2 regions of the Sphingomonas sp. LM7 genome follow, and region 1 is predicted to be linked to the other one. Evidence: predicted binding sites of a transcription regulator. Region 1 holds the regulator's gene; the other holds the start of a gene.
The links. Region 1 encodes LexA, which represses DNA repair genes until DNA is damaged. Its sites were predicted from a motif close to GTTCCNCNCTTGTTCT; they were not measured.
Positions count from the first base shown of each region.

Region 2: the regulator LexA is predicted to act here: its motif matches at 6,170-6,185, upstream of recA (recombinase RecA).

Region 1 is NZ_CP019511.1:599,303-609,820, forward strand. It holds gene BXU08_RS02860 (LysR family transcriptional regulator) at 1-734, shown strand, start outside; gene BXU08_RS02865 (AI-2E family transporter) at 738-1,781, opposite strand; gene BXU08_RS02870 (citrate synthase) at 1,855-3,138, opposite strand; gene gltX (glutamate--tRNA ligase) at 3,165-4,595, opposite strand; gene BXU08_RS02880 (ComEC/Rec2 family competence protein) at 4,708-6,789, shown strand; gene BXU08_RS02885 (Lrp/AsnC family transcriptional regulator) at 6,795-7,292, opposite strand; gene BXU08_RS02890 (DMT family transporter) at 7,389-8,348, shown strand; gene lexA (transcriptional repressor LexA) at 8,342-9,040, opposite strand; gene glp (gephyrin-like molybdotransferase Glp) at 9,098-10,282, opposite strand; gene BXU08_RS02905 (PilZ domain-containing protein) at 10,323-10,518, opposite strand, start outside.
Region 2 is NZ_CP019511.1:1,216,232-1,226,749, forward strand. It holds gene BXU08_RS05675 (Xaa-Pro peptidase family protein) at 1-619, opposite strand, end outside; gene BXU08_RS05680 (hypothetical protein) at 719-2,341, shown strand; gene BXU08_RS05685 (dicarboxylate/amino acid:cation symporter) at 2,408-3,745, shown strand; gene BXU08_RS05690 (hypothetical protein) at 3,742-4,197, shown strand; gene BXU08_RS05695 (glutathione S-transferase family protein) at 4,198-4,821, opposite strand; gene recA (recombinase RecA) at 5,022-6,092, opposite strand; gene BXU08_RS05705 (4-(cytidine 5'-diphospho)-2-C-methyl-D-erythritol kinase) at 6,244-7,050, opposite strand; gene BXU08_RS05710 (tetratricopeptide repeat protein) at 7,050-8,498, opposite strand; gene BXU08_RS05715 (electron transfer flavoprotein-ubiquinone oxidoreductase) at 8,644-10,299, opposite strand; gene BXU08_RS05720 (uracil-DNA glycosylase family protein) at 10,431-10,518, shown strand, end outside.

The DNA.
Region 1 (10,518 bases):
CGCTCGAGACCCGGCTTGGCGTACAGCTGTTTCGCCGGCTGCCGCGGGGATTGGCGCTCACCGATGAAGGCATTGCGCTCCAGCCGACGCTGGCCGAGAGTTTCGACCGTATGGCCGAGCTCGTCGAGGGCATTGCCAACGGCGAGGCGACGCAGCTGCTGTCGGTGGCGGCGGTGGGCAGCTTCGCCACCGGCTGGCTGCTGCCGCGGCTGCCGGTGTTCCGCACGGCGCACCCGCGCGTGGACCTGCGGCTGTTCACCAACAACAACCGAGTCGATCTGGCGGGCGAGGGACTCGATTACGCAATCCGCTTCGGCGACGGCGCCTGGCACGCGACTCAGGCACTGCCGCTGATCGAGGCGCCGCTGACGCCGCTCTGCACCCCCGCAATGGCGCGTGCGCTGAGCGAACCCGGAGATCTGGCCGGGGTGCCTTTGCTGCGCTCGTACCGCGCTGATGAATGGCAGCGCTGGTTCGACGCCGCCGGGGTGGCGCCACCGCCGCTGCGGGGACCGGTTTTCGATTCGTCGCTGGCAATGGCCGAGGCTGCGATGCAGGGAGTGGGGGTCGCGCTGGCGCCGCCATCCATGCTGGGCCGGGCGATCGACGGCGGATCGCTGGTGCGGCCATTCGCGCTTGAAGTGTCGATCGGGCGCTATTGGCTGACCTGGCTCAAGTCGCGCGTGCCGAGCCCGGCGATGATTGCGTTTCGCGAGTGGATCGCCGGCGCCTGACGTTCAGTCGAGCCATTCGCGCACGGCGATGAGCAGCGCCGTCATGATTACCGGACCGACGAACAGGCCGACCAGTCCCATGCTCGCGACGCCGCCGAAAATGCCAATCAGCGCGAGCAGGAAGGGGAGCTGGACGCGGCTGCCGATCAGCGCCGGCTGGACGATATTGTCGCCGACCACCATCACCGCCGCGCCATAGACGAAGAGCAATGCAGCGGCGACCGGCGCGCCGGCCAGCACCAGCACGACACTGGCGAGACTGAAGGCGAACCAAGCGCCGAACGGCAGCATCGCGAAGGCCGCGGTCATCAGCGCGAAGAGCACGGGACGAGGAACGCCGGCGACCGCGTAGCCGATGCCGATCAGCGCACCCTCGGCAAGCGCCACGAAGACCGTGCCGACCACGGTGACGCGGACGGCGTCGACCATGCGTTCGGCAAAGGCCTCGCCACCGTGACCGACGCTATGGGCGATGAAGCGCATGCCACGGGCGCCCAGCGAAGCGCCGCGGTGGAGCAGAGTGAACAATGCGACGAGAGTCACGAAGAGCAGCAGCGTGCCCTGCGCCATTGCTAGCGCGGCGCTCTTGATCCAGTTGAGGATGGTGACGGCGTCGAGCTGGGTAAGAAGCTGGTCCGAGGCGGCGGGGGTGGCGAGATATTGCTGCCAAAGTGCGTGCAGCCGCGAACCCGCCAGTGGAACGTCCGCCAGCCAGGGCGGCGGCTGGACACCATGCGCCCGCGCCTGTTGCAGCCAGGCCGTCGCCACGCCGCTTTCCTGCACGGCTTCGAGCGCGGCAACGACGAGCGGAAGCATCAGGATAAGGCCGGTCGCGGCAGTGAGGCCCAGCGCAGCCCATGCCGGAGGCTCGCCGCGTGCATTGGGGCGCATGCCGCGCAACAGCGGCCATAACGCTATCGCGAGGACAAGCGCCCAAAGCAGCGACGTCAGGAATTCGCGGGCGATCCAGACGGCGAGCGCGAGCGCGGCGAGCGCGATCCACTTGCGGCGCCGCTGGCCCGCGCGGGTGACGCTTCGATCGGCCATCGCTTCGCCTGCCTTTCTGGAAGCGTAACGATCTGGGCAGCCGAAAGCTGCGTCAGCCCGCGGAGGCGCGGGTTCAGCGCTTGTCGACGGAGACGTAATCGCGCTGGGTGGGGCCGGTGTAAAGCTGGCGCGGACGGCCGATCTTCTGCTCCGGATCCGAAATCATCTCGTTCCACTGTGCAACCCAACCGACGGTGCGGGCGAGCGCGAACAGTGCAGTGAACATCGTCGTCGGGAAGCCGATCGCCGACAGGATCACGCCCGAATAGAAATCGACGTTCGGAAACAGCTTCTTCTCGATGAAATACGGATCCTTGAGCGCCATTTCCTCGAGCTGGATCGCGACTTCGAACACCGGATCGGAGACGTTCAGCTCCTTGAACACTTCGCGTACGGTCTTCTGCATTACCGTCGCGCGCGGATCGTAGTTCTTGTAGACGCGGTGGCCGAAGCCCATCAGGCGGAACGGGTCGTTCTTGTCCTTGGCGCGCGCAATGAACTCGGGGATGCGCTCGGGGCGGCCGATCTCGTGGAGCATGTTGAGCGCGGCTTCGTTGGCGCCGCCATGCGCCGGGCCCCACAGGCAGGCGATACCCGCCGCGATGCACGCGAACGGGTTCGCGCCCGACGAGCCGGCGAGACGCACGGTCGAGGTCGAGGCGTTCTGCTCATGATCGGCGTGGAGGATGAAGATGCGATCGAGCGCGCGCTCGATCACCGGGTTAACGACATATTCCTCGGCGGGGACGCCGAAAGTCATGCGCAGGAAGTTGCCGGTATAGGACAGGCTGTTGTCGGGATAGAGGAACGGTTGGCCGACGCTGTACTTGTACGCCATCGCCGCGATCGTCGGCATCTTGGCGATCAGCCGGTGCGACGCGATCATGCGCTGCTTGGGATCGGTGATGTCGGTCGAATCGTGATAAAAGGCCGAGAGCGCGCCGGCGACGCCGCACATCACTGCCATTGGATGCGCATCGCGACGGAAGCCGCGGTAGAAGGTCGCGAGCTGCTCGTGCAGCATGGTGTGGCGGGTGATGGTGTTGTTGAACTTCTCGAGCTCGTCCGCGCTCGGCAGCTCGTGGTTCAGCAGCAGATAGGCGACTTCCATAAAGCTCGACTGCTCGGCGAGCTGGCCGATCGGATAGCCGCGGTGGAGCAGGACACCCTCGTCGCCGTCGATATAGGTCAGGCCCGATTCGCATGACGCCGTTGAAGTGAAGCCGGGATCGTAGGTAAACTTGCCCGTCTGGGCATAGAGCTTGCGGATATCGACGACATCCGGGCCGACGCTGCCCGTGAGGATCGGGTATTCGACTTCCTTACCCGGAACCTGAAGCTTCGCGGTCTCGCTCATAAACGTCGTCCTCACTCTGGCCCGGATCAGGCGGGCTTGGTCATTTGATCGGCGATGCGGGCCAGGCTTTCTTCCCGCCCCAGCAATGCCAGAACGTCGAAGATGCCCGGAGAGGTTCGTCGCCCGACCAGCGCCGCGCGCAAAGGCTGCGCGACGGCGCCGAGCTTGACCTCTGCATCGTCGGCGACGGTCCGTACCGCCGCTTCGAGCGCCTCCGTATCCCAGCTTCCGGCCGCGTCAAGCGCGGTATGTACCCGGAAGAGGAGCGCGGGGGCGTCGCCTTCGAGCAAAGCGGTCGCGCCTTCGTCGAGTTCCAACGGACGTGTCCGGAAAAGGAACATCGCGCCGTCGGCAATCTCGTTGAGATTCGCCGCGCGGGGTTTGAGCGAAGGCATCGCCGCTTCGAGCAACGTCGATTGCGCTTCCGAGATTTCCAGCGGCAGGCGCTTCGCCACCAGTTCGGCGAGACGGCTATCGTCGGTTGCGCGGATATAATGGCCGTTGAGATGTTCGAGCTTCTTGATGTCGAAGCGCGACGGGCTCTTGCCGACGCCGGCAAGGTCGAACCACTCGATTGCCTGTTCGCGGCTGATGATCTCATCGTCGCCATGCCCCCAGCCGAGGCGGAGGAGATAGTTCGAGACGGCCTCGGGCAGCAGGCCCAGCTCGTCGCGATAGGCATCGACGCCGAGCGCGCCGTGGCGCTTGGACAGCTTGGCGCCATCCGATCCGTGGATCAGCGGGATATGGGCGTAGCTCGGCTCTTCCCAGCCCATGGCACGGTATATCGGCAGCTGGCGAAAGGCGTTGTTGAGGTGGTCGTCGCCGCGAATGACGTGGGTGACGCCCATGTCGTGATCGTCGACCACCACCGCGAGCATATAGGTCGGCGTGCCGTCGGAGCGAAGCAGCACCATGTCGTCGAGCTCGCTGTTGTTCACCGTGACCGAGCCCTGGACCTGGTCGGCGATCGTCACGCTGCCTTCGCGCGGCGCCTTGAGACGGATGACGAACGGGGCGTCTGAGGGCGCTTCACCTTCGTCGCGATCGCGCCAGCGGCCGTCATAGCGCAGCGGCTGCTTGTTGGCGCGCTGCGCCGCGCGCATCGCCTCCAGCTCTTCGGCGGTGGCGAAGCATTTATACGCATGGCCAGCGGCGAGCATCTGATGCGCGACCTCGGCGTGGCGAGCCGCGCGCGAGAACTGATAGACTTCCTCGCCGTCCCAATTGAGATCCAGCCAGCGCATTCCATCGAGAATCGCGGCAATCGCCGGCTCGGTCGAGCGGGCGCGATCGGTATCCTCGATACGCAGCAGGAACTTGCCGCCGTGATGGCGGGCGAACAGCAGGTTGAACAGCGCCGTACGCGCACCGCCGATATGGAGGAACCCGGTGGGGGACGGCGCGAAGCGAGTGACGACAGCCTTGTTGGTGCCGGTATCAGATGTTGCGCTCAACCGCGCGTGCTCCCAGACTATAAAATCAATGGCCAGCTCAGCCGCCGAGGCCCCTAGCACGGGGTTGCCCGCCCTTCAAATGGGGGTGGTGGGAGCAGTTCGCCAGTTGTCGATGACGCTCGAGCGCTGGCTGGAGCGTGAGCGCGAGCAGCTCGTCTTGTGGTTGCCGGTGATGCTGGGCGCGGGAATCACCGCGTGGTTTGTCCTGCCTGACGCGGCGCGCTGGATCGGCTTCGTGCTTGGTAGCGCGGCATTGGGGCTAGGCGCGCTGGCCTTGCCCGGTGGCGGGCGGGCGCCGCGGGTGATGGCGGTTGCGGGGCTGACGCTGGCGGCGGGATGTGCGCTGATCTGGTGGCGCGCCGAACGCGTCGCCGCGCCGGTGCTGGCGCGGCCGGCCGTGGTGCTGATGACGGGTCAGGTGGAGCGCGTCGAGCAATTGCCTGCGCGCGACATGGTGCGCGTGACGCTCTCTCCGCTGGGGCATGCCGATTTGCCGCCGCGGCTGCGCGTCAATCTGGCGATCGGCGATGCCCCAAAGGGGCTGGCTAAGGGGGCAATCATCAAGCTGCGCGCGCGGCTTATGCCGCCGCCGGACGCCGCGGTGCCGGGTGCCTATGATTTTGCGCGGGTCGCGTGGTTCGCGAGGCTGGGTGCGACCGGAAAGGGATTTGCGCCGGTCGAAATGGTGCGACCATCGGCCGCGCCGGGCGCAGGCCTGCGCACGCGGCTATCGACGCATATCCAGTCGCGTATCGCGGGCAGCGCGGGCGGGATCGCCAGTGCGCTGGCCACCGGGGACCAGGGTGCGATCGCCGAAGCGGATTCGGAGGCGATGCGGCGTTCGGGGCTGGCGCACCTGCTGTCGGTGAGCGGGCTGCACGTCACTGCAGTGACTGCCGCAACGATGCTGCTGGTGCTGCGGCTGCTGGCGCTGAGCCCGACGCTAGCACTGCGCTGGCGGTTGCCGCTGGTCGCGGCGGGCGCTGGGGCATTGACCGCGATCGGCTACACGTTGCTGACCGGGGCCGAGGTGCCGACGATCCGCTCGTGCGCGGCTGCCTTGCTCGTGTTGCTCGCGCTGAGCCTCGGGCGCGAGGCGATCACGCTGCGGCTGGTGGCGGCGGGCGCGTTGCTGGTGCTGCTGCTCTGGCCCGAAGCGCTGGCCGGGCCGAGCTTCCAGCTGAGTTTCGCCGCGGTGACGGCAATCGTCGCGCTGCACGAGAGCCCGCGGGTGCGCGGTTGGTTCAAGCGGCGCGAGGAGGGGCGGGGGCGGCGCTTGCTGCGCGGCCTCGGTTCGCTGCTGCTCACCGGCATCGCGGTCGAGCTGGCGCTGATGCCGATCGGGCTGTTCCATTTCCACAAGGCCGGGATCTACGGCGCGCTCGCCAACATCGTCGCGATCCCGCTGACTACCTTCGTGATCATGCCGCTCGAGGCGTTGGCGCTGGCGCTGGATGTCGCCGGGATCGGAGCGCCAGTCTGGTGGCTGACGGCGCGGTCGCTTGAGCTGCTGCTATGGCTCGCGCATGTCACGGCCTCGGCGCCCGGCGCGGTCGCGGCGCTGCCGGCGATGCCGGGCGGTGCCTATGCGCTTATCGTCGTCGGCGGTCTCTGGGTTGCGCTGTGGCGGACGGGGGTGCGCTGGGCGGGCGTCGCGCCCTTTGCCGCCGGCCTGGCCTGGGCGCTGCTGACGCCGGCGCCCGACTTGCTGGTGACCGGCGACGGCCGGCACCTCGCGATCCGCACCGCAGACGGCGCGATGGCGCTGCTGCGAGACCGTGCGGGTGACTATACGCGATCGATGCTCGGCGAAAATAGCGGTGCGGAGGAGGAGCTTGCGCTGCTGTCGGAGGCACCGGAAGCGCGGTGTAGTCCCGATCTGTGCCTGGTCGAGGTGCGTTCGCCGACTCGGCGCTGGCGCGTGCTCGCCACGCGCAGCGGCTATCTGGTGCTGTGGCGCGAGATGATGGCGCATTGCAGCGCGGCCGACGTCGTAGTGAGCGACCGCCGCTTGCCCCCGGGCTGCACGCCGCGTTGGCTGCGGCTCGACCGCGAGACTCTGGCCCGGACCGGCGGCGTCGCGATCACCTTCGCCGACGCGGGTGTGCGCACCGTGCGGAGTGGCGGATCGCATCCCTGGCTTACCCCACTGACGGTACAGCCGCCGTTCGTGCGACGCGAGACGCCACAATGAGTGGTTCAGGACAGCGGGGGAATGACGATGGCCATGTCGGCTTTCACTCGGTCGAGGGCGACCAGCGTTCGATAATGGGCGATGCTGTCATTCTCGGCAAACAGGCGGCGTGACAGTGCTTCGTAGCTCCGCATGTCGGCTGTCACGATTACCAGTACGAAGCTGACGCCGCCGGTGACGAAATAGCATTGCTGGACTTCGGGTGTGTCGCGGAACAGCGTCTTCGCCGCATCGACGCTCCTCGCGCGCTCGTCGTGCAGCCGAACCTCCACGATCGCCGTAATCCCGAGCCTTACCGCTTCGGGCTCGACGATCGCGACGTTGGCGGCAATCACTCCGGCTGCCTCCATCGCGGCGATCCGCCGTTGAACGGCTGCAGCGGACAGGTTGACGGCTTCGGCGATCTGGCGCTGCGGGGTCTTGTTGTCCCGCTGGACGATGCGCAGGATAGCGCGGTCGAAAGGGTCGAGCTTGCGGGGCGCGGGGTGGATGGGTTCGACCATCGCCGAGTATTTGTTGCATTTTTGCCGGCAAGCAAGAGCGCTCCGCTCGCTGGAGCGATGATATCACTCGCCAGATTGTGTTGGCGGAGACAGGAAATGAACATCGCCGAGAGGCGCCCCGCCTGTGCCACGTCGATTCTGCCGGGCATACTGTGCGGTGCCGGAGCCGGAGCGCTGTGGGGCCTGGTCTTCCTCGCCCCGGAGCTGATCCGCGCGTTCAGTCCGCTCGAAATGACGATCGGGCGGTATCTCGCCTTCGGGGCGATCTCGTGCGTGCTGATCGCGCCGCGCTGGCAGGGGCTGGCGGCGAAGCTCGGGCGGCGCGAATGGCTGGGGCTGGTTTGGCTCGCGCTTGCCGGGAACACTTTATACTATCTGCTCCTGTCGGCCGCGGTGCTGACGGGCGGGATTGCGCTGACCTCGCTCGTCATCGGATTCCTGCCGGTCGCGGTAACGATCATCGGCAGTCGGGACGGCGATGCGGTGCCGCTCGGCAAACTGGTCCCGTCGCTGCTGCTTGGCGCTGCGGGAGCGATCTGCATCGGCTGGCAGGCAGTCCTGCCGACGCACGATCGAGATGCTTCTTCCTGGTTCGGCCTGCTCTGCGCGATCGGCGCGCTTGCGTCATGGACTGCCTATGCGGTGGGCAACAGCCGGTGGCTGGCGCGGCTCGGCACGGTTTCGGCGCACGAATGGAATCTTCTGACCGGAGTCGTTACCGGGGCGCAGAGCCTGGTGCTCGTACCGATTGCGCTCCTCCTGGCTTCATCGGGCCATGACGGGGCCGCCTGGGCGAAGTTTGCCGGTGTTTCGGTCGGCGTCGCGGTGCTGGCATCGATCATCGGCAATGCGCTGTGGAACCGGATGAGCCGATTGCTGCCATTGACCCTGGTCGGCCAGATGATCCTGTTCGAGACGCTGTTCGCGCTGCTCTACGGCTTCCTGTGGGAGCAGCGGCTGCCGACGCTGCTCGAGGCCATGGCGTTCGTGCTGGTGGTGGCCAGCGTAGCCTCGTGCATCGCGGCGCACCGCCGCCCGGCATCCGCCGCTCAGTAGCGGCGGAGCAGCCCGGCCAGCTTGCCCTGCACGCGCACCTGATCGGGGCGGTAGCGCTGGGCGTCATAGCTGCGATTGGCCGGATCGAGCCGGATCATCGCGCCTTCCTTGCGGAAGTACTTCAGCGTCGCCTCGGCATCGTCGATCAGCGCAACGATGATCTCGCCGTCGCGGGCGGTTTCAGTGCGGCGGATCAGCGCATAATCGCCATCGAGAATGCCGGCTTCGACCATCGAATCGCCGGCGACTTCGAGCGCATAATGCTCGCCCGAGCCGAGCAGCGCAGCCGGAACGGGCAGCATCGTGCCGCCTTCGAGCGCCTCGATCGGCGTACCGGCGGCGATGCGGCCGTGCAGCGGAATCTCGACCACGTCGTTGGCAGGCGATGGCGGCGTCGACCCGGCCGAAATTGACCGCGAAGTTGATGAAGTTGACGCATCCGTCGTGCGAGTCCTGCCCGCCGGCTTCGCATCGCCGCGTTCGGGCATGCGCAGCACTTCGAGAGCGCGGGCGCGATTGGGCAGGCGGCGGATGAACTCGCGTTCTTCCAGCGCGCTGATCAGCCGATGCACGCCCGACTTCGACTTGAGATCGAGCGCGTCCTTCATTTCCTCGAACGAAGGCGACACGCCGGTCTCGGCCAGCCGGTCGGCAATGAAGCAGATGAGCTCGTGCTGCTTGCGCGTGAGCATCCAGTTTCTCCTGTCCAGAACAGACTGGGAACGTTTATGCAATGTTCCGGGAGCTTGTCAAGCGATGTCGAGGATTTCCACCGAGTCGCCGGACACGGCCGCGGCTGCACCCGGTTCGCGGACGATCAGGCAGGTCGCCCGGGCCAGCGTTCGCAGCATCGAACTGTCCTGGATCGTCGAGGCGAACACCGCGCCGCCACGCTGTTCGGCGCGGAGATAATCGGTGCGGTCGCCGTTCGGGGCGAGCGGTTCGCCGAGCACGGCACGGCGAGTGCGCGGCAGCGGATCGGCGGCGCCCGATAGCGCGGCGGCCAGCGGCCGGACGAAGAGCTGGGTAGTGACGAAGGCGGAAACCGGATTGCCGGGGAGGCCGAGCACCAGCATCCCGCCGAGCCTGCCGGCCATCATCGGCTTGCCGGGCCGCAGCGCGACGCGCCAGAAATCGATCGTGGCGCCGACCGCCCTGAGCGCGGGCTGGACGAGATCATGGTCGCCGACCGAGGCGCCGCCGCTGGTCACCAGCAGATCGGCACCGACGGCGCGGAACGCGGCTTCGAGCGCGTCCTGGCGATCGGGCAGGATGCCGAGGTCGATCAATTCGACAGGCAGGTCGGCAAGCTGCGCGGCGAGCATCAGCCGATTGGTCTCGGGGAGCTGCGCCGGGCCGATGAGGCTGCCGGGCGGCACCAGTTCGTCGCCGGTGGCGGCGATGGCGACCCGGACCTTGCGGCGCACGGGGAGGGTGCCGTGACCGGCAGTGCCGAGCAGCGCCAGCACGGCAGGGGTGAGGCGGTCGCCGGCGCGAACAAGCAGGTCGTCCTCCGAGAAATCGAGGCCACGCCGGCGGACGTTGCGGCCGCGATGGCCCGGGCCTTCGCCGGCCAGCGACAATCGTCCGCCGTCGCGCGCGGCTTCTTCCTGGACCAGCACGGTGTCGGTGCCCCCAGGCAAGGGCGCGCCGGTGAAGATGCGAACGGAATCGCCGGGCTCCGCCTCGCCGGTGAAGGCGCGGCCTGCGGCACTCTCCCCGATCACGCGCCAGGGGCCGGGCAAGTCGGCGAAGCGGATGGCATAGCCGTCCATCGCCGAGAGATCGGCATAGGGCTGGGTGCGGAGCGCTTCGATATCGGCGGCGGCCCAGCGGCCTGCGGCCGCCGCGAGCGGTACATTCTCTATCGCGAGCGGGCGGGCCAGCGCGAGGAGCTGCGACTGGGCTTGGACGACGGGCAGGAGTGCGGGCATGTTCCCGTCTTGTGCCGGGAAGCGCCTGCGATGCAAGCGTTCAGCGTGGGGCCTTGCTGCCCGAAACGAGGCTGAGGTCGCGCGGGCGCAGCGGCAGGCGGAATTCGCAGAGGATCCGGTTGTGTGCGACTTCGATCACGTTGGCGGGCCCGCCGCCGATCTCGGGCAGCGAAACCCAGAGCTGGGCGCCCGGCGCGAGCGCGGCGCGGGTCTCGAGCTCGACGAGATTCGCCGTG
Region 2 (10,518 bases), 620 kb from region 1:
TCACGTCGGTGGCGAGTTGCATCAGCGCCAGCTCGGGCGAGGTCTTGATCATCCGGCACCCCCGCACGACGGGGTTCGCCGATACGATTCTGGTGGTGGGCAGCGCCTTCTGCAACCCATCGACGATGAAGTAGCGGCTGGTCTCCTCGATCCCTACCGGCTTCTCCGCGAGCCGGCGGTCCTTGAGAAAACCGATGACCACCTTGAGCGGGTCCTCGTCCTCCTGCCAGACGCGGACTTCGGCGGCGATGCCCAGAGACTCGCGAACCGAAGGCTCCTCGAAGAACGGCGTGACGATGCACGGCTCGCCTTCGACCGGGATCACCACGCAGGTCAGCCGCTCGCTGCGGCTCCAGCGCACCCCGGTGAAGTAGATCAGCGACGAACCCGGCTCGATCAGCACGGCGCCGATGCCGCTCGCCTTCATCAGTGCCTGGGCTCGGGCGATACGCGCCTTGCGCTCCTCGGGGCCGATCGGCTGCGCGCCCGTGGTAATGTCGCGGAGGTCCGAAACGTCGGGGTCGGCGGCGTGAAGGATGCCGGGCAGGCCGAGCAGCGGCAGCGCGCCGGCCGCGGCGATCAGGACACGGCGGTTGAAGGTCGGCGCAGTCACGGGCATCATGCTCTCCGGAAAAGATCGGACGCCCGCGATAGAGCGCTTGATCGCCGGGCTTCAATCCCCTCCGCTAGGGTTTCTGCAAGCGAATGGGGAACTCGCATGCGCCATATTGCCGTGACACCGCTGATCCTGCTCCTTGGCGCAACCGCGCCGGCGGCGCCCTCGCCCGCGCCCGAGATCTTCGCGCGCTGGTGCAGCGACCTAGTGGACAGCAACGACAAGACCGCAATCCTTCCCGGCTACGGCCCCGGCGGTTTCGCGATCCAAACCAGGAGCGCCGAGGCGCAGACGTTCTTCACTAACGGCATGCAGCTCGGTCACGCCTTCGCGCACAAGTCGGCGATCGCGGCCTTCAAGGAGGCGCGGCGGCTCGATCCGGATTGCGCGATGTGCGCCTGGGGCGAGGCTTGGGCCGCGGGGCCGACGCTCAATTACGGCGTCGGCCCGGACGAGAGGAAGAGGCTCGCCGAGATCGCCGCCGCTGCCGAGAAACTGTCGGTCGGGGCTCCGGAAAAGGAGCGCCAGCTGATCGCGGCGATGCAGTTGCGCTACACCGACGACGCCAAACAGGGCAACCAGGCCTTTGCCGATGCGATCGTCAAGATGGCCGCGGCGAATCCGGGCGACGATGCGCTGAGCGTGGTCGCTGCGGACGCGCTGATGATCGCGTCGGACTATAAGCCGGAAAAGATGGCCAGCCCCGTCGCGCTGCTGGAAGGCGTGCTCAAGCGCTCACCCGATTACGCTCCGGCGATCCACTTCTACATCCATGCCACCGAGCTCGCCGGCTATCCCAAGCGCGCCGAGCCTTTCGCCGACAAGCTCCCGACGATCGCGCCGGCGGCAAGCCATCTCGTCCACATGCCTTCGCACACCTATTACGGGGTGGGCCGCTACGCCGACGCGGCGACGGCGAACGTCCGCGCCGTCGAGCTCGGCATGGACAATGCTCGGCGGCTCAAGCTGGCCGAGCCCGACGGCGTCTGGACGCTCGCCTATCACGCGCACAACGTCCATTTCGGGATCGGCGGCGCATTGATGTCGGGCGATGCCGAAGCGGGGCTGAAGCTTGCCCGGCCAATGGTCGCAATGGCGGGACGTAGCGGCACGCTGCCGATGTTCCGCCAGGCAGTGCTCGGCAACGGCTTCGTCGCGATTGCGCGGTTCGCGCCGCCGGGCGAAATGCTTGGCATCGCCGATCCGGGCAAGTCCAATCCGGTCGCGCAGGCGCTGTGGCACTATGCCCGCGGCGAGGCCTTTGCCCGGCTCGACGATGCCAAGGCGGTGCGGCGTGAGGCGCATGCGATGGCCAAGCGCGTAGAGAAGGATCGCAGCGACGGCATGATCCCGGCGGCCTTCGCGGTCGGGCGCAACGTGCTCGAGGGCCGCGCGGCGATGCTGGAGGGCAAGAACCGCCGCGCCGTCGCGTTCTTCGCCAGGGCCGCGGCGATCGAGGAGGCCAAGCCGCTCTCCGAATCGGCCGACCCACCGCTGTGGTGGTATCCGGTACGCCGCGACGTGGCGGCGGCTCTGCTTGCCGAAGGTGATGTCTGGGGGGCGCTGGCGGCGGTCGATGCTTCGCTCAAGCGCCGCCCGCTCGATCCGGTGGCGCTGGCGATCCGCGCACATGTCGAGGCGAAGCTAGGCGATGCGGCGGCAGCACGGCGAGACCGCAAGACTGCGATCGCCGGCTGGCGCGGCAAGCGCGACATCACCGGCTGAGCGCACGGGGGTTGACCCGGCCGCGACAATCCCCTTCCCTGCCGCGAAATTTGCTGGGGGTTTTTTGTGGGTAAGCGACTGACGTGGTTCATTCTGGCCGGGCTGCTGCTGGGTGGCCTGATCGGCTGGGGGCTCAATGTCGCCTATGACGACGGCACCCCCGCCGCCGCCCAGCGACTGAAGGACATCAGCTACTGGTTCGACATCCCGACTCAGATGTTCCTTCATCTGATCAAGATGATCATCGCCCCGCTGGTGGTCTCGACGCTGGTCGTCGGCATCGCGCACATGGGCGGGACCGGCGCGATCGGCCGGGTCGGCCTCAAGGCATTTCTGTGGTTCGTCACCGCCAGCCTGATCTCTCTGACTCTCGGGCTGCTGCTCGTCAATCTGCTCCAGCCCGGCGTGGGACTGAACCTGCCGCTGCCGGATGCTGCGGCATCGAGCGGTGTCGACCGCGCAGGCTTCGACGCCGCTAAATTCTTCATCCACATCGTGCCGACTTCGGCGATCGATGCGATGGCGACCAACGACATCCTTCAGCTCGTGATCTTCTCGCTGTTCTTCGGCGTTGGCATGGCCGCAGTGGGCGAGAAGGCCGCGCCGCTGCTCAAGGGGCTAGAGGCGCTGGTCTCGGTGATGCTGACCGTCACGGGCTATGTCATGCTGTTCGCTCCGGTGGCGGTGTTCTGCGCAGTGGCGCGGACGCTGGCGACGCGCGGGCTTGGCGTGGTCGGTGATCTCGCCTATTTCATGGTCACCTTCTATGTCGGCCTGTTCGTGCTGTGGGCAGTGCTGCTCGGCGCGTGCTTCCTGTTCGTCGGCCCGCGCACCGGCACGCTGCTGCGCTATCTGCGCGATCCGATCCTGCTCGGCTTCTCGACTGCATCGTCCGAGGCCGCCTATCCGCGGACACTCGAGGCGCTCGACCGGTTCGGGGTGCCGCCGCGCATCGCCAGCTTCGTGCTGCCGCTCGGCTATTCGTTCAACCTAGACGGATCGATGATGTACATGACGTTCGCGTCGATCTTTATCGCCCAGGCCTATGGCATTCCGCTCGACTGGGGTACGATGATCGTCATGCTCCTGATGCTGATGATCACGAGCAAGGGCATCGCCGGCGTGCCGCGTGCCAGCCTGGTGGTAATCACCGGCACGCTCAGCCACTTCAACATCCCCGAGGCCGGCATCCTGCTGATCCTCGCGGTCGATCATTTCCTGGACATGGGACGCACGGCGACCAACGTGATCGGCAACGCCGTGGCGGCGACGGTGGTGGCGCGCTGGGAGGGCCAGCTCGATCCGCCCGAGGCGGCCGAGCCCGAGGTCAAGCCACTGCCGGCGGCCGGTGCGCCCGACCTCGACAGCTTCGAGGAATATGGCGAGGGCCAGCCGCGGCCGTGACACGTTGGCAGATCTTCCCCGCCGCTGGATCGCTTGCATTTGCGGCGATTGGCCTTTGGCCGGCTTGGGCCACAGGCCAGGCGGTGAAATGGGTCAGCCTGGGGACTACGCGCGACGGCGCCACTTTTTATGATCCGGCCGGCGCCGTCCGGAACGGAAAACGCGTTCAGGTTTCCATTCGCGCAGTACCCGAAAGCGACACGCCCATTTCCTTCATCGCGCGCGTGGAGCTTGATTGCGAACAGCCCAGCCTTGCACTGATTTCGGGCCAGCAATTCGGCGCGGACAATGAAGTGGTCCGATCCCGAACCGTGCCTGCGAACCAGATCGAGCGCGACCCACTCTTCGAAGGTTCAGAGCATGCGCAACTCTATCGCCTAATTTGTCCCAAGGGGCCGCCGCTACACAAGTTTAAAGGACCTCCCATCGTGGTTGTTCCCGGCGAAGAGTGATCAGGCATAGGCATAGGGACCGCCGGCCGTGAGCGCTGCCTGATATGCGGGTCGGGCATGGATCTTCTGGAGCCATGCGGCGAGATGGGGGCGGCCTTCGGTGGCGCCGGCCCGGAGCACCGCGGCTTCGAGCGGAAAGCTCATCATCACGTCGGCGGCGGTAAAGTCCTTGCCGGCGAACCACGGGCGCGCCGCGAGTTCGGCCTCGACATAATCGAGGTGGACATCGACCATCGGCTGAAATTTTTTCTGCGCGACCTTGCCGAGCAGCGGCACCCGGCTGAGCACCAGCTTGGTGAACAAGGGCGGCATCAGCGAGCCCTCGGCATAATGGAGAAAATGGCGATAGCGCAGCGCGTCGTCGCGGTGCGCGGGCGCGCCGAGCCGGCCATCGGCCTTCTCGACCAGATATTCGACGATCGCGCCGGTCTCCGCGACCACCGTGCCCTCGTCGTCGATCACCGGCGACTTGCCGAGCGGATGGATCCGGCGCAGTTCGGGCGGGGCGAGCATCGTCGCTTTGTTCCGCTCATAGCGTTTGATCGTGTGGGGAAGCGCAAGCTCTTCGAGCAGCCAGATAACGCGCTGCGAGCGCGAATTCTCGAGATGGTGGACGGTGATCATGTTGGATTTGCTTCCCTCAATTTCACGGTTTTCACGGTAAATCGGCAATCAAGTTGCGCCCGAACGCAACAAACGGAAAGACCCGGCGCAGGGCAATGCGCCGGGTCTTCCGATGGGAGATGCTCCCGTGACCGCCGCCTGACACGGATCATGCCGGCGCGGCCTAACTTGACACGAAGTCGACACTATCGCGCATGCGCTCAGATGTCGTCGTCGGGCTCGGGGCCGGCCATCAGCCCCTCGGCGACCTGATCGGTCCGCGCGCGGATCGCAGCTTCAAGCCGGTTGCAGAGCTCGGGATTTTCCTTGAGGAAAGTCTTCGAATTCTCACGACCCTGGCCGATGCGGATGCTGTCATAGCTGAACCATGCGCCTGACTTTTCGACGATGCCCGCCTTGACGCCGAGATCGAGGATCTCGCCGATCTTGGAGATGCCCTGGCCATACATGATGTCGAACTCGACTTGCTTGAACGGCGGTGCGACCTTGTTCTTGACCACCTTGACGCGCGTCGCGTTGCCAATGATCTCGTCGCGGTCCTTGATCTGGCCAGTACGGCGGATGTCGAGGCGCACCGAGGCGTAGAACTTCAGCGCATTGCCGCCGGTGGTGGTCTCCGGATTGCCGTACATCACGCCGATTTTCATGCGCAGCTGGTTGATGAAGATCACCATGCAGCGCGAGCGGCTGATCGAGCCGGTGAGCTTGCGCAGCGACTGCGACATCAAGCGAGCCTGCAGGCCGACATGGCTGTCGCCCATCTCGCCTTCGATTTCCGCGCGGGGAACCAGCGCGGCGACCGAATCGACCACCAGCACGTCGATCGCGTTCGAGCGGACGAGCGTGTCGACGATCTCGAGCGCCTGCTCGCCGGTATCGGGCTGCGAGACGATCAGCTCGTCGATATTGACCCCGAGCTTCTTGGCATAGACCGGATCGAGCGCATGCTCGGCATCGACGAACGCGGCGGTGCCACCGCCCCGCTGTGCCTCTGCGATGACGTGGAGCGCGAGCGTGGTCTTGCCCGAGCTTTCGGGGCCATAGACTTCGATGACGCGGCCGCGCGGCAGTCCGCCGACGCCGAGCGCGATGTCGAGACCGAGCGAACCGGTCGAGATCGTCTCGACCTGCATCGTCTCCTTCGAACCTAGGCGCATTGCGCTGCCCTTGCCGAAAGCGCGGTCGATCTGTGCGAGGGCGGCTTCGAGCGCCTTCTGCTTGTCCGTGGATACTGCCATGTTGCCGTCGATCACCTTGAGTGAAGCTGCCATTTCGTATCCCCGTCGCTAGAGGGTTTGACCCCGCCGTTCAACTTGTGTTGTGACGCTTGTATCGCGTTTGTTCCTAAAGAACAAGAGGGGAACTTCGCATTCCCGTCGGCACCTTGGCCTGAGGTCCGGGCGTCCGCCGGGATGACTGCATTTAGAGGAGCCGGCTTTCCACGATCCACCAGCCCGGCAGCGCGATCCGGGTGGCAGCGCTCCGGCACGCCTCGGCATCCTCGAACAGCGCGAAGCACGTGGCGCCCGAGCCGGACATGCGGGCCAGCGTGACGCCAGGCTGCGCCGCCAGCGCCGCGAGGACTTCGCCGATCACGGGGGCGATGCCGCGCGCGGGGGCTTCGAGATCGTTGCGGGCTGTCAGCGGATCGGCGCCGAGCGGCCCGCGGTCGATGCCGTCCCAGCGGCGGAACACCGCCGCAGTGGAGACGGCAACGCCGGGATTGATGAGCAGCACTGGCGTATCCGGCATTCCCGCAACCGGCTGGAGCTGCTCGCCCCTGCCCTTGCCCAGCGCAGTCTTGCCGAGCAGGCAGGCGGGCACGTCCGAGCCGAGACCGTCGGCGATGGCGAACAGGCGGGAATCATCCAATGCGACATCGTGGAGTCGGGCGAGCGCGCGGAGCGTGGCGGCGGCGTCGGCAGAGCCACCACCGATGCCCGAGGCTACGGGCAGGTGCTTCTCCAGCTCAATCGCATGGGCGCCACCGCCGAAAGTTTCGGCAAAGCGCGTCGCAGCGCGCGTGACGAGGTTATTGCCCTCCCCGGCCAGCGCCGCGGCGAAGGGGCCGGTGAGGCGGAAGTCCGGTGCATCGGCCGGCGTAACGCGGAGCACGTCGCCATAATCGACGAACGCGAACAGCGTTTCGAGCTCATGATAGCCGTCGGGGCGGCGGGCGCGGACGTGGAGCGCCAGGTTGAGCTTGGCGCGGGCGATTTCGGTGACCATCAATTGGGCTGCGGCTTTAATCCGTTGGCGAGCTTGGCTTCGAGCCGGGCGGGCGCGTCGTTTTCGGCGGTGAGCGCCGCCGCGCGCCACGCGTAGCGCGCTTCGTAATGCCGGCCGAGCCGCCAATAGGCATCGCCAAGGTGCTCGTTGGCGCGCGCCGCGGCGGGATCGCCCTGCACCGCCTGTTCGAGCAGCGGCAGCGCCTTGGCGACATCGCCGCGTTGATAATAGGCCCAGGCGAGCGAATCGGCGATCTCGGCATCGTCGGGCTTGAGCGTGCTGGCGCGTTCGAGCAGCGCCTGCGCCTCGGCGATGTTCTCTCCGCGGGCGACCTGAGCATAGCCGAGATATTTGAGCGCGGGCGCCTGATCCGGGCCCAGCGCTACTGCGCGCTGCAGGGCGGGCAGTGCTTCGTCCCAACGCCCGGCATGATCGAGCGCCCTGCCCCGCAGATAGTGGAGCAGCCAGCTGCTGTCGCCGCCGTCCCGCGCGATCGCCGCGGCATAGGCATTGGCGGCGAGATCGAAGCTGCCCTGATCTACGAGCATGTCGCCCCAGGTCTCGCTATCGGCGCTGGTCGCCTGACTGTCACGAGCCAGCTTCTCGGCGAGCAGCAGCGCCTCGGCCATGCGGTCCGCGCGGCGGAGCGCGGCAACGCGTCCGGCCGCGGCACCGCGCGCGAAGGCGCTGTCCTGGCGGATCTCGGCCAGCGTGGCGAGCGCGAGATCGTCCGACCCGCCGTGCGACAGCGCCTCGGCGAGGAACAGGCGGGCGCGATCGTCCTGTGGATCGAGCAGCAAGGCGGCGCGGGTGAGCAGTACCGAAAGCTGCGCCATATCCTCGTCGGCGATCTCGACGGCGAGTTCGAGGAACATCCGCGACGCACCGAACAGCGCGTCGGGCTTGTCACGCTTGCCGAGCTGCTTGCGCAGACGTTCGAATTCGGGCCGGTCGCCGGCGAGCAGGCGCCGCGCCTGCTCGCGCGCGCCGGTTTCGCCGAGCAGAATGGCGGCATCTATCCGCGCATCGTCGCGATCGTCCGAGGCGAGTTCCGCGGCAAGCGCAGCCATTGCTTCATTGGTGCGCTTCGTCGCGATGAGCAGCAGGATACGGTGCTGCCGCGTGTAGCGGCGGGCAAGCGCGTCGCCGGGCGCGGCATCGAGCACCGCAACCGCGTCCTCGCCGCGATCGAAGGCGAGCCATGCCTGGAGCGCGGGGACGAGGAAATCGAACGGTCCCTTGGCGATCAGATCGGCCGCGCGACCGGCGCCGGCACGGTCGCCGCTGCGCAGCGCCACCGCGAGGGCAAGCAGCGCGGTATCGGGCGGCGCCACGCCGGCCTTGACCAATGCAGCCCCGGCGCGGCTGGCAAGGACATAGTCGCCGGCAGCGAGCGCCTGGCGATAGGCACGCAGCGCGACGACTTCGTCCTCGGGCGCCGCACGCAAGGCCGCGGCATAGCCCGCAGAGGCGAGATGCGCCGCGCCGGCCGCATCGGCGGCGCGGGCACGGACATAGGCTGTGGGATCGGGGACGGCCGGAGCCTGGGCGTGCGCGAGTGGCGCCCAGGCGAGCAGTGTCGCTACGCCAAGGCTACATGTTCGGATAATTGGGGCCGCCGCCGCCTTCGGGAACCACCCAGTTGATGTTCTGGGTCGGGTCCTTGATGTCGCAGGTTTTGCAGTGGACGCAATTCTGCGCGTTGATCTGGAACCGCAGATCATCGCCTTCTCCAACGACCTCGTATACACCCGCCGGACAGTAACGCTGCGCCGGCTCGGCGTATACCGGGAGATTGTAGCCGATCGGGATATCGGGGTCCTTGAGGGTCAGATGGACCGGCTGGTCCTCCTCGTGATTGGTGTTCGAGATGAACACCGAGGAGAGACGGTCGAAGGTGAGAACGCCGTCGGGCTTGGGATATTCGATCGGCGTGGCTGCGCTGGCATGCAGCAGGCTCTCGTGATCGGGGTGGTGCTTCATCGTGAACGGCCAGCGCAGGCCGATCAGTTCCATCCACATCGCCGCGCCGGCAAAGAGCGTGCCCCAGGTGTCGCCGAACTTCTTGACGAGCGGGGCTACGTTGCGGACGCCGCGCAGTTCCTTCTCGACCCAGCTGGTCTTGTACGCCTCCGGGTACGCGGCGAGTTCGTCGCTGGTGCGGCCGGCCTGGACCGCGGCGAAGGCGGCCTCAGCGGCCATCATCCCCGACTTCATCGAGGTGTGGGTGCCCTTGATCCGGGGCACGTTGAGGAATCCAGCGCTGTCGCCGATGATCGCCGCGCCGGGCATCACCAGCTTGGGGACCGCCTGCCAGCCGCCGTCGCTGATCGCTCGGGCGCCATAGGAGACGCGCTTGGCGCCTTTCAGGATCCTGGCGATTTCTGGATGGGTTTTCCAGCGCTGCATCTCGTGGAAGGGCGACAGATAGGGGTTCTTGTAGTTGAGCCAGACGACGAAACCCAAGGCGACCTGCCCGTCGGCCTGATGATAGAGGAAGCCGCCGCCATTGGATTCGCCTTCCTTGAGCGGCCAGCCCTGGGTGTGGATCACCTTGCCCGGAACGTGCTTCGCGGGGTCGATATCCCACAATTCCTTGATGCCGATGCCGTAGATTTGCGGCTGGGCATCGCCGCACAGATCAAACTGACGCTGGAGCTGCTTGGTGAGGTGGCCGCGGACGCCTTCGCCGAAGAAGGTGTATTTGGCGTGGAGCTCAAGGCCGGGCTGATAATCGGGCTTGTGGGTGCCGTCGCGGCCGACGCCCATGTCGCCGGTGGCAACGCCCTTCACGCTGCCGTCGTCATTGTAGAGGATCTCGGCGGCGGCGAAGCCGGGGAAGATCTCGACGCCGAGCTCCTCGGCCTTGCCCGCGAGCCAGCGGCAGAGATTGCCGAGCGATCCGGTATAGGTGCCCTTGTTGTGGAGATAGGGCGGCGTGAGGAATTCGGGGAAGCTCGACTTGCCCTTTTCGCTGAGGATCCAGTGGTGGTTCTCGGTCACCGGGGTGCGGGCGAGCGGGCAATCCTGGTCACGCCAATCGGGCAGCAGTTCGTTGAGCGCACGCGGATCGACTACTGCGCCCGAAAGGATATGCGCGCCGACTTCGGAGCCCTTTTCGAGAATGCACACCGAAAGCTCGCTTCCGGCTTCGGCCGCAAGCTGCTTGAGCCGGATCGCCGCGGCGAGGCCTGACGGGCCCGCGCCGACGATCACGACGTCATAGGGCATCGACTCTCGTTCACTCATCCTCTTAATCCTTGGCCGAATCTGTCCTAAGGACGCCACGCCGCGCCTGTCGTCGCGTGTGCGGGGCGTCCTGTCCTCTCCGGGATGGAGGCAGATTGACCGCGCCGTCAACTGGGATTCAAAGATACGGTATGGGAGGGGAACCAGTTCAGGATTGGCAGAAGCTGGCCGCGAGCGCGCTCGAATGGTGGCGCGACGCAGGCGTCGACATGCTTGTCG